3 regions of the Mesorhizobium sp. USDA 4132 genome follow, and region 3 is predicted to be linked to each of the others. Evidence: riboswitches for the same ligand, from Rfam matches in the RefSeq annotation. Region 3 holds a riboswitch; each other region holds the start of a gene.
The links. A riboswitch is a leader RNA that binds a small molecule or an ion and turns the genes downstream of it on or off. The one in region 3 is predicted to bind glycine.
Positions count from the first base shown of each region.

Region 1: it holds a riboswitch for glycine, as region 3 does, so the genes downstream of both, ACZ9IU_RS27395 (glycine C-acetyltransferase) here and gcvT (glycine cleavage system aminomethyltransferase GcvT) in region 3, are expected to answer to the same signal.
Region 2: it holds a riboswitch for glycine, as region 3 does, so the genes downstream of both, ACZ9IU_RS27375 (D-amino acid dehydrogenase) here and gcvT (glycine cleavage system aminomethyltransferase GcvT) in region 3, are expected to answer to the same signal.

Region 1 is NZ_JBWCCP010000002.1:993,521-997,515, forward strand. Features, by position in the region: gene ACZ9IU_RS27385 (Na/Pi cotransporter family protein) at 1-184, opposite strand, end outside; gene tdh (L-threonine 3-dehydrogenase) at 224-1,252, opposite strand; gene ACZ9IU_RS27395 (glycine C-acetyltransferase) at 1,273-2,475, opposite strand; glycine riboswitch at 2,861-2,951, opposite strand; gene ACZ9IU_RS27400 (helix-turn-helix domain-containing protein) at 3,042-3,623, shown strand.
Region 2 is NZ_JBWCCP010000002.1:988,126-992,120, forward strand. Features, by position in the region: partial or broken gene trbI (IncP-type conjugal transfer protein TrbI) at 1-863, shown strand, start outside; partial or broken gene ACZ9IU_RS27370 (helix-turn-helix domain-containing protein) at 962-1,441, opposite strand; glycine riboswitch at 1,634-1,724, shown strand; gene ACZ9IU_RS27375 (D-amino acid dehydrogenase) at 1,859-3,115, shown strand; partial or broken gene ACZ9IU_RS27380 (aminotransferase class I/II-fold pyridoxal phosphate-dependent enzyme) at 3,259-3,919, shown strand; gene ACZ9IU_RS27385 (Na/Pi cotransporter family protein) at 3,930-3,995, opposite strand, start outside.
Region 3 is NZ_JBWCCP010000001.1:2,280,507-2,284,501, reverse strand. Features, by position in the region: gene gcvP (aminomethyl-transferring glycine dehydrogenase) at 1-157, opposite strand, end outside; gene gcvH (glycine cleavage system protein GcvH) at 154-516, opposite strand; gene gcvT (glycine cleavage system aminomethyltransferase GcvT) at 533-1,669, opposite strand; glycine riboswitch at 1,737-1,816, opposite strand; glycine riboswitch at 1,817-1,904, opposite strand; gene ACZ9IU_RS11805 (hypothetical protein) at 2,099-2,476, shown strand; gene ACZ9IU_RS11800 (copper chaperone PCu(A)C) at 2,544-3,032, shown strand; gene ACZ9IU_RS11795 (DUF2000 domain-containing protein) at 3,072-3,488, opposite strand; gene ACZ9IU_RS11790 (Lrp/AsnC family transcriptional regulator) at 3,626-3,995, shown strand, end outside.

The DNA.
Region 1 (3,995 bases), on a different contig from region 3:
CCGTTGCCGTGCTGCTCTGCAGAACGAGGGTTGCGAGAAGGCCGACGCCAAACGCCAACAGCCGGTTGCGCGTACCGGAGCCAATCCACCGGCGCAGTCGTACGCCGAAGGATCGGATCACGCCGGTCTTCACCAGCCGAAGACCCCAGAGAAGAAGTGCGACTGCGCCGATCAGGTCAAGCATGGTCTTTCCTCGCCCTGACGTCTGGTGAGACGCGCTCCATCAGCTATTCCAGTCCAGAACGATCTTGCCGGAATTGCCGCTCTGCATCGTTTTGAATCCCAGATCATATTCACTAACCGGTAGCCGATGAGTAATGACCTTACGGACATCAAGACCGCTCTGCAGCATGGCCAACATCTTGTGCCAGGTCTCAAACATCTCTCGGCCATAGATGCCCTTTACCGTAAGCATCTTGAACACGACCTTGGTCCAGTCTACGGGAGCTGGTCGCGCGGGAATGCCTAGCATGGCAATCTTTCCACCCATGACGAGATGATTGACCATCTGATCGAAGGCAGCCGGCGCCCCACTCATCTCCAGGCCGATGTCAAAGCCTTCCTTCATCCCGAGTCGAGCTTTGACGGAAGAGAGGTCTTCTCTGCTAACATCGACGGGGATGACATCCGCGACCTCTGCGGCAAGCGCCAGGCGGTTTGGATTGATGTCAGTGATCACCACGTGACGCGCTCCGACGTGACGAGCAACGGCGGCGCTCATGATGCCGATCGGTCCCGCACCCGTAATCAGGACATCTTCGCCGACAAGGTCGAAGGAGAGTGCCGTGTGGACAGCGTTGCCGAGCGGGTCGAGGATCGCGCCAACATCGTCATCGATTGCGTCAGGAAGCGGCACGACGTTGAAAGCCGGCAGTCGGAGATATTCGGCAAAAGCACCCGGTATATTGACGCCTATTCCCTTTGTCTCAGGATCGAGATGGAACCGTCCCCCGCGCGCGGCCCGACTGTTGAGACCGATAACGTGGCCTTCGCCCGAAACTCTCTGCCCGATGACGAGGTTGCGTACATTGGCACCGACTTCCACGATCACGCCAGAATATTCATGCCCCACCACCATTGGCACGGGTACGGTTCGCTGCGCCCACTCATCCCACGCATAGATATGGATATCTGTGCCGCAAATCCCCGTCTTGTTGATCTTAATCAGGACGTCATCTGGACCAATCGAAGGGATCGGGCGATCATCAAGCCAGAGGCCGGGTTGCGCTTCCGCTTTAACAAGAGCTCTCATGAAAACACCTCTGTTCAACATCAAATGACGCCCAACGACTTGCCCGCGTCGATGAAAGCATCGATCGCGAACTCGACGTCTTGTTCGGTCAGCGCCGCAGACATCTGGGTTCTGATTCGCGCCTTGCCCTGGGGTACCACCGGATAGAAGAACCCGGCCACATAGACCCCACGTTCATCGAGCGCCTGGGCCATATCCTGAGCCAGGCGCGCCTCATGCAGCATGACCGGAATGATCGGGGTCTGCCCGGGCAGCAGGTCGAACCCCGCCTTTTGCATGCCTGCCCGGAAGCGCCCGGCATGGGAGGCGAGTATCTGCCGGCGGTCGTCCGCTTTCTCAGCGATCTCGATCGCCTTCAACGATCCGGCTGCAACGGCTGGAGCGAGGCTATTGGAGAAGAGGTAAGGTCGTGACCTCTGGCGCAGGAGATCGACGATCGGCTGGGACGCCGCGACAAACCCGCCCATGGCACCACCAAGACTTTTCCCGAGTGTCCCGGTCACGATATCGACCCGTTGGTTGACGCCTGTCAGGGCTGGCGTACCTCGGCCGGCATCGCCGAGATGCCCTGTGGCATGGCAGTCATCGGCCATCACCAGCGCATTATAGCGCTCGGCGAGATCGCAGATGGCGACCAAGTCGGCCACATATCCATCCATCGAAAACACGCCGTCAGTCGCGATCAGCTTGAAACGAGCACCTTCCCGGTTGGCCTCCTTAAGCCGATCTTCCAGTTCATTCATGTTTCCATTTGCGAACCGGTAGCGCCTAGCCTTGCAAAGGCGCACTCCGTCGATAATCGAAGCATGATTGAGGCTGTCGGAGATGATGGCATCTTCGGCTTCCAGCAATGGTTCGAACACACCTCCATTGGCGTCGAAGCAGGCTGCAAACAGAATTGCGTCGTCCTTTCCAAGATACCGGGCAATTGTCTGCTCAAGCTCCCTATGGAGTGTTTGCGTGCCGCATATGAAACGGACCGAGGCCATGCCGAATCCGAACTCATCAAGCGCCTTTTTGGCGGCGTCAATAATCTCCGGATTGTTCGCCAGCCCAAGATAATTGTTGGCGCAAAGATTGATAACTTCGCGTTTCTGGTGCGTGCCGCCAATCGATATTCTCCCGTCTTGCTGACTGGTGATGACACGTTCGCGTTTATAGACGCCATCGGCCTCGATCTGAGCCAAAACGTTGTGCAGATGAACGTCGAATTTCTTAGCCATGGGAATATTCCTTCCAATATACAGGTTTATTCCGGCATCCTGGAATTTGCAAGCTATCGCATCACCGAAAATGCGTCCCGAGCGAAATTCTCAGGCTATTTGATCGGAATGCGGAACCAGTTTGGTTAGCCGCATAAGGATGCTTGTCGAAAAGCGTCACCTGAAGGCCTGATTTTGGTATGTTTATAAGCACCGGTGACACCAGTGATTCCACCGCCGACCACGGCAATACGATCTTTCCGTAAAGGCATAGTACAATAACCGCTTTCGCGATGATCCCTTGCCCCTCTGTCATTAACCTGAGCGCTCCACCGGTCGACCGGAATTGATCCTGACTGCTTACAACGTCGGTAGGAGCGATTGCTTCTCTTTTCAGAGTTTCAGAATTCGTATTGCGGTCCGCTTGCCTGAGAGTTTCCGGGGCAAATGCTCCTTCGGCGAGGTTCTTTTGACTACCTCTTTCCCGCATTTTTGCGTTACTATGCCTACGCTTGAGTGCGCGCAACTGAAAAAAGTAGATAAAGTGGAACAATCCTATATAGAGGAATAGAGAAGGTATTTTTAACATGGTCCAAAAGAGAATGGCTCACCGCACTCCGAAAATCGGGCCTCTCGTTCAAAAGGAACGCAAGCGCCGTAAGCTGACCCTGGAGCAACTTGCCACTCGTTCAGGCGTGTCGAAATCCATGCTCAGCCAGATCGAGCGCGGAGAGGCCAATCCTACATTTGCCGTGGTGTGGAGCCTCACACAGTCGCTCGAGATTGATTTCTCCGACCTAATTGGCGGTAGTAGTGCGGCGACAAACTCCGGGGAGATCGAAGTGATGTCCGCTGGGCATACACCTGAAATACGGAGTGCAGATAACCTTTGCCGGTTGAAGATCTTGAGTGCGCCGCGCCTCGCCGGTCAGTCCGAATGGTACAGTGTTGATATCGAGCCCGGTGGAAAGCTGGATAGCGCGCCGCATGCCCCAGGAACGTCCGAGCATTTCACCGCCATTACCGATGGCTTCGAGGTCAGAAGCGGTGAGAGCCATGTTCGCCTCGCTGCAGGCGAGACGGCGCGTTACGCGGGTGATGTCCATCACCATATTTCGAACATCGGCGATGAGGTAGCTTGTGGCTTTCTCATTGTGCTCTATCGGTAAGCGATCCTGCCACCTGCGGATCACACCATCAAACTCGAACCGATTCTCAAGGGCGGTGGTGCCGGCCTGATGCGTCCAGATGGATTCGACGATGTCGTCCCATGCCGAAATGAGTCTCGTACCACGCGGCGCGCGTATTCGCCCGCGAAGAAGCAGCCCCCAACGACCATGCGCACTTTCGTGTTTTCACGCCAAACTGGCCCCTTGAACATCAAAACTCTCCGAAAACAGTCAAAGGGTTCTTTGCGATACTGTCGGCAACCAGACGCTGCAACAGAACCCATCATTCAGCTCGCATCACAAACACGCTTTTGGGGTTTATCGAAACATCAACGTCCTGGCCGCGCGACGGCGGGGAGGACAGCGGCGTGT
Region 2 (3,995 bases), on a different contig from region 3:
TTCTGCGCGAGCAGCAGCGTCAGCGTATGGCCCGCATGCAGGCGCGGGATTCCGCCTATGATGCGCCTCTCGCCATCGATCGCGGCAAGCTGGAATCGCGGTCGAAAAAGAGGACGAGAGCGCCGGAGCTCGGACGACGACAGCCGCCGCGAACGGAAACGCCTCCGATCTTTACACCGCCGCCTTGCGCGCCGGTCTTGGTGGGCAGAATGTCGATCCGAACGGACAGAGCTCCAAGGAAGACTTCTTCAATGCCGACCTCAAGGATCTCGGCTATCTGTCGAACACCGTCGTGCCGCAGCAGTCCCTGTACGAGCTGAAACGAGGCACGGTTATTCCGGCGACATTGATAACAGGCATCACTTCCGACCTCCACGGGCGTATCACTGCGCAGGTCAGCCGGAATGTGTACGACTGCGCGACAGGCCATCGCCTGCTGATCCCGCAGGGCACGAAACTGTTCGGTCGCTACGACAGCAAGGTTTCCTTTGGCCAGAGCCGGGTTCTTGTCGTCTGGTCCGATATCATCTTTCCAAACGGCTCGACATTGCAGATCGGCGGCATGGCCGGCACGGATGCGCAAGGATATGGTGGGTTCGGGAACAAAGTGAACAACCACTATCTCAAAACCTTCGGCTCGTCTGTCATGAGCGCACTGATCGGGACGGGCATCGACATGGCGGTGCCAGAGCTCAACGCTTCCCACGCAGGATACAGCATCCGATGCGGCAAGGCGCAATTTCGCCGAGACCTTTGGGCGAGTAGCCGACCGCACGATACAGCGGAATATGGACGTGCAGCCAACGTTGGAGATCCGGCCGGGCTATCAATTCAACGTCCTCGTTGATCAGGACATTGTTTTTCGGCGACCTACAGAGACTGACGCCACATATAAGGTTCGTTCGATAGCAGACCCGAACTCGCCGTCTGGACCAGACGCGCTGCCGTGGAATTCAAAAACTCATCGATACAAAACGACAAGGAACCCTCGCGCGGCCCTGTTGCCGATGTTTGAAATGTGATGATTGACATCGGCCGGATAACGCGCCGTTTCACCAGCTTTCAGGCAAACCCGGCTCTCGCCACTTTCGACTCCTAATCCATCGGTGATGGCGGTGAAGTATTCAGACGTGCCTGGTGCGTGCGGTTCACTGGCGAGTTTGCCGCCCTGTTCGATCTCGACGCTATACCACTCTGACTGACCGGCCAGACGCGGCGAACTAAGGATCTTTAGACGGCATAGTCCATCTGCGCTGCGTATCTCCGGAGTATGCTCCGCTGATATCACCTCAATGTCATTTGCGCCTGTCGCCGCACTGCTCCCGCCGATCAATTCCGAGAAATCTATTTCGAGCGCTTGCGTGAGGCTCCAGACCACGACAAATGTCGGATTGGCCTCTCCGCGCTCGATCTGGCTGAGCATTGACTTCGATACGCCGGAGCGGGTGGCAAATTACTCCAATGTCAGCTTGCGGCGCTTGCGCTCCTTTTGAACTATCGGTCCAATTTTCCATGTACGCTGAACCATTTTCCTTTGAGCCACTCTCTATCAGCTTCCATCATGTCCTGTATAAAGGAATTTTCCCGTTTGTGGAATTTTTGCGCTTGCGTTACGAGCGTTTGCACATGATAGTGTAAGAACGCGGGAGAGAGGAAGGTCAAAGAGCCTCGCCGAAGGAGCAACCGCCCCGGAAACTCTCAGGCAAACGGACCGCGCAACAAATACTGAACTCTGGAAAGAGAAGCATTCGCTTCCACCGACGGTGTAAGCAGTCAGACTAATTCCAGTCAGGCTGTGAAACTCTCAGGTCAATGACAGAGGGGGCACGGGAGAGCCGCGAAGGCGGTTGTTGTTCTAATGCCTCTACGGAAAGATCGCGTCGCCGTGATCGGCGCGGGTATCACTGGCGTCACCACCGCTTACAAGCTTGCAAAATCCGGGCTTCAAGTCACGCTTTTCGACAAGCACCCATATGCGGCCATGGAAACCAGCTTCGCCAACGGCGGGCAGCTTTCCGCGTCGAACGCCGAAGTCTGGAACAGTTGGACCACGATCCTCAAGGGGATCAAATGGATGTTCACGCCGGGTGCGCCATTGCTCGTCAATCCCAAGCCTTCATGGCACAAGTTGTCCTGGATGGCAGAGTTTCTAACCGCCATTCCAAAATATAGTTCGAATACCGAAGCGACAGCGAGGCTCGCCATCGAGGCTCGCCGCCATCTCATCCAGATGGCGGCTGACGAAGACATTGCGTATGATTGCCAAACCAGAGGCATTCTGCATTTCTACAGGTCGAAAAAAGGGTTTGAGCACGCGGCCAAGGTGACGCAGATTCTTGATCAAGCGGGCCTGACAAGGCGGGCCGTCACATCGGATGAAATCCGATCGATCGAGCCGACCCTACAAGGCAATTTCTACGGCGGCTTTTATACCGAAAGCGATTTCACCGGTGACATTCACAAGTTTACGAACGGATTGGCTTCTGCCTGCCGACGGCTGGGTGTACGGCAGATGTTCGGATGCGACGTCTCCGATATCGACGTGCTTGCCAGTGAAATCAGGATTGGTTTCGGTCAGTTCCAGGCAGGGCAGGACAGGGCTGAGAGCGCTGTTGAAAGCTTTGACAAGATCGTCATCTGCGGCGGGGTTCATTCCAGACGGCTGGCCGCGCAGCTGGGTGACAGGATCAATGTCTATCCGGTCAAGGGATATTCGATCACGGTCAATCTGACGGAGCAGCACGATCAGGCTGCGGCGCCTTGGGTAAGCCTTCTCGACGACGATGCGAAAATCGTCACCAGCCGGCTGGGAGAAAGCCGGTTCCGCGTAGCTGGAACTGCCGAATTCAACGGTGCGGGACGTGATATTCGCGACGCCCGTATAGAGCCACTCGTCGCCTGGTGCCGCAAGCACTTCCCGGCGATGAGCACACGGCAATGCGTTCCCTGGGCCGGCCTGCGTCCGATGATGCCGGATATGATGCCGCGCGTTCGCGCCGGCCGAAAGCCCGGTGTCTTCTACAATACAGGTCATGGGCATCTCGGGTGGACGCTGTCAGCTGTCACCGCGGAAATGGTTACAGGGCTCGTTCTGGGTTCCGACCAAGTAGCCTGAAGTTCGTTTTCAGATGACAAATACTGACAGATGCGCTCACTTGATAATTCCTATAGGAATTATCCTATATCACGGATAAGCATTTACATGGCTAGGAAACTAGAAGCTCATCTGAGCGCGCTACTGGCTCAGATTGAGCCGATGGCCTTTATAAGCACGAACGTCTCGTCACCAGCCAGCGAGACGGCAAGATATCGATCTCCGGCAAGAAGGAGAACCGCGAGGTCGTCAATCTTTGCGCCAACAACTATCTCGGACTGGCAAACCACCCCGACATCATAGCCGCTGCAAGCGAGGATTGGAGGAATTCGGTTTCGGCATGGCCTCGGTGCGTTTCATCTTTGGAACGCAGACACTACACCGGGAACTGGAGCATGCGATTGCCCGATATCTCGGCAAGGACGATGCCATCCTGTTCGCAGCCTGTTTCGATGCCAGTGGCGGGGTATTCGAGCCCCTGCTGGAGGCCGAGGATGCCATTACTTCGGATAGCCTCCACCATGCCTCGATCATCGACGGCGTGCGGCTATGCAAGGCAAAGCGCTATCGTTTCGCCAACGGCGATATGAGCGAACTGGAAGGCCATTAAAGGAGGCGGCACGAGATGGCGCGCGATTCAAGCTGATCGCCACGGACGGCGTCTTCTCGATGGATGGCTATGTCGCAAATCTCTCCGCGATCTGCGATCTGGCCGAGCGCTACGGTGCCTTGGTCATGGTCGATGATTGCCATGCCACCGGGCATCTCGGCGAGGCCGGCCAAGGGCCATCCCATAACCAACATCTACCGCATGGTTGTGGCGTGCGGACCGCAGCTAAAGTCGCCGGTAGTCCAACCCTGGACTTTCCATCAGACGCGTCTCACGCAGAGTACCGCTACC
Region 3 (3,995 bases):
ATGGCACGGTGGCGTCGATCAGGGCGTCAAGGCTTTTGTAGCCGACGATTTTCAACATCTCGGCCATCTCGGCGGGCGAGGGACCGATATGGCGGCGGTTGGCGAAGTCGTAGGGCTGGTAGTCGGTGAAATGGAAATCGGTGCTGTCGGTGGTCATGCGATCAGTTCCTGGTAGGCGGCCTCGTCGAGCAGCGCGTCGGCGTCGGAGGCGGTCTTGAGCTTCAGCTTGAAGAACCAGCCTGCTCCTTGAGGATCGGAATTGACGATCGAGGGATCGTCGACGATCGCGTGGTTGACCTCGGTGACTTCGCCATCCAGCGGACAATAGACGTCGGAGGCGGCCTTGACGCTCTCGACGGTCGCGGCATTGCCGTCCTTGGTGAGTATGGCGCCGACTTCCGGCAGTTCCACGAAAACGAGGTCGCCAAGCTGTTCGGCAGCGTGAGAGGTGATGCCGACGGTTGCGACACCGTCTTCGAGCTTCAGCCATTCGTGTTCGGCGGTGAATTTCAACATGGTTCTCTCCGGAGGATTATCGTTTATAGGTGGGGGTGACGAAGGGAAGGGCGGCGACCGTGACGGGCAGATATTTGCCGCGCACCTCCGCAAAAATCTGGCAGCCGGGTTCGGCAAAGCGGGTCGGCACGTAGCCCATGGCGACGGGGCCTTCGACCGAGGGGCCGAATGTGCCGGAGGTGACTTCGCCGAGTTCGGTCTGGCCCTCGGCGTCGGCGTAAAGTTTTGCATGGGCGCGGATGGGCGCCTTGCCCTCCGGCTTCAGGCCGACGCGGCGGCGGGAGGTGCCGTTCGCCAGTTCGTCGAGGATGCGGTCGGCGCCCGGAAAACCGCCGGCGCGGACGCCTCCGGTCCGGCGGGGCTTCTGGATCGCCCATTCGAGCGCAGCCTCAATCGGGGTGGTGGTCGTGTCGATGTCGTTGCCATAGAGGCAGAGGCCGGCTTCAAGCCGCAGCGAATCGCGGGCGCCGAGGCCGATCGGCTGGCAGTGCAGGTCTTCGAGCAGCGCCTTGGCGATCTGCTCGGCCTGGTCTGCCGGAACCGAAATCTCGAACCCGTCCTCGCCGGAATAACCTGAGCGGGAGACGATACAGTCGACATCGTGCAGAGACGCGTCGCGGACGTCCATGAACTTCATGGAGGTGACATCCGGCCAGAGAGCAGCCAGAACCGCTTCGGCGCGTGGTCCCTGGAGGGCAAGGAGCCCGCGGTCTTCGAGGAGTTCGACGTCGCAACTGGAAAGATGCGCCCGCAGATGGGCGAGATCAGCCTCCTTGCAGGAGGCGTTGACGACGACAAACAGGTGATCGCCGCGATTGGTGATCATCAGGTCGTCAAGGATGCAGCCGTTGTCGTCGGTGAAGAAGCCGTAGCGCTGGCGACCGGGTTTCAGGCCGAGAATATCGACCGGCACCAGGCTTTCGAGCGCAAGTGCCGCATCCTCATAAGCGCCGGATTTCGCACGGATGACGACCTGACCCATGTGGGAAACGTCGAAAAGGCCGGCGGCGGTGCGCGTTTGCAGATGTTCCTTCAACACGCCGGCCGGATATTGCACTGGCATGTCGTAGCCGGCAAAGGGCACCATCCTGGCGCCGAGCGACAGATGGAGGGCGTGAAGCGGGGTTGTCTTGAGAACGGTCTGATCGTCCAAGGACGCCTCCAGGGTTGGCGCATTTCAAGCGCCGGCTCAGATTCAGGCGCAATGACGCACCGGTTTATGAGCCCCCTCTGTCCTTGTCGCCTGAGATTGTTATCCCTTCGGCGGGCCCTCTTCGGGCCTCTCTCCAGAGTTCCTGTCGGTCGACTGCTGGTCCTTTTGCCTGAGAGTTTCCGGGGCGGTTGCTCCTTCGGCACCGCATTGAAGCGGCTTCTCCCAGCGAGTCTGGGTGGTATTATCGGCCTCGATCGCCATTTGGCAAGCCCTGCATGTCGCACCGAACACTATTTTTGTCGCAACGCAGCAAACGCGATTTGATCTAATGCAATGCGGGGTGAAATGGGTTCTGTATCACGCGACAAAAGGGCTTTTGCGCTTTATCGTGATTTGGATTATTCCCGCATCACTCGAACAGGCGAAACGATGACGGCAAGACTGGACATGGCGGCGACCTCAACGCGCATTTTCTGCGCGATGCTGCTGCTTTTGCTGGGGTTTGCCCATCAGCCCGTGCAGGCTTCCGCGCCGCTCGATTCCTACAGCGAAGCCTATCGGCTGCCGGACGGCACATTTGCCGATATCTGTTCCGATGGCGACCACGGCCATCGGATGCCAGCGGCAAAACCGCTCTGCGAAGTCTGCCTGCTCTCCGCCTCGGTCATCCTGCCGCCGCCGGAGGATGAAGCCTTACTTACGGCAGCGCGCGCGTCGCTTGCCAATCCCCTGCGCCAGTTTTCCGAACTGCTCGGTACGACCGCCGTGGCCCGGCCCAAATCCCGTGCTCCGCCGATCTCGATCTGATCCTTTAACGCTCTCAGATCAATCGCGGCCGACCGGCACAGATGCCGTCACCGTATGGGGATATTCCATGAAGACTTTCACCAAACTCGTTTTCGTCAGCATTTTCGCGGCGACCGGCATTATTATTGCGGGAGCTACGGCCGCTCAGGACGCGCCCACCAAGGTCGGCGACCTGGAAGTTACGGGCGCCTTCACCAAGGCGATGCTGCCCGGCCAGCCGGTCGGCGGCGGTTATTTCACCATCAAGAATAACGGCAAATCCGACGACATGCTGACGTCGGTCTCGTCGCCGGTCGCGGGCACCGTGGAGATGCACGAGATGGCGATGCAGGGCGAGGTAATGAAAATGCGCAAGCTCGATACCGGCATAGCCATCCCCGCGGGCAAGACCGTCGAGCTGACGCCCGGCGGACTGCACCTGATGTTCATCAAGGTCAAGGAACCCTTCAAGCAGGGCGGCAAGGTGCCGGTAACACTGACCTTCGAGAAGACCGGCAAGGTGGATATCACGCTGCCGGTCGAGGCGGCGGGACCGGCCGGCCACGAGCACAAGTGAATTCGATGGAGCCCGCTCTTGGGAGCGGGCTCTTCGTTCCTAGCGAAGCAGTTTGAGGCTACCGGTCAACGACTTTATCCATTTCGAAGGTCCGGCGAGGCCAAGGCCGTCGATCTCTTCCTCCGCAAGATCGCGATCGGGGAAGGCCGCCTCGTAGTCGCGGTAGTCGTGCAGCGATCTGGCGAAAGCCGGAAAGGGGACGATCGCGTGGTCCTGCAGCGGCAACAGCGCCTTCAGCATCAAAGAGCGGATCGTCTCTGCCTGCGCCTGCAGGATCGGCACCGGCAGGGCGGAACTGATATCGATCGTCCGGTTTTCGCGATCGGTCAGCCGGCGGGCGGCAAGTGCCGGCATGCGCGCACCGAGGCCGACCGAGATGGCGCCGACCGTGTTGGCGACGAGGCCGAGCGGCAGGGCGGGGTTGACGATGATTGCGAGGCGGATGTCGTCGGTCATGGGCGGGCAGGGTATCCATCAGTGGAAGAGGACCGGCAGCCTACTCCGGATCGGCCGGTCGATCCTGCCTTTCTCTTCCCGTTTTCGGCGTTTATAGGTAGGATCTACCTGAATGACTGGAGATATGGGTAGATTTTATGGCGAACGACATTGAGCCGGCGGACATACGAATTCTGGAAGCGTTGCAGGAAGACGGCCGGCTGACCAATCAGGCGCTGGCCGACAAGGTCGGGCTTTCGACCTCGCCGAGTTGGCGACGCGTGCGGCATCTCGAAGAGACGGGCGTCATCCACGGCTATAAGGCAGTGCTGAACCGAAAGGCGATTGGCCTCGGCGTGCTCGCCTTCATCCGCGTCAAGATCGACAGCCACAGCGAGGAAGAGGCGGAAGCTTTCGCAGCCGAGGTGATCGGCCTCGACGAGGTGGTCGCCTGCTACAGCATCGCGGGAGACGCGGATTTCCTGTTGCAGGTCGTCTCACCCGATCTCGACGCCTATGCGGATTTCG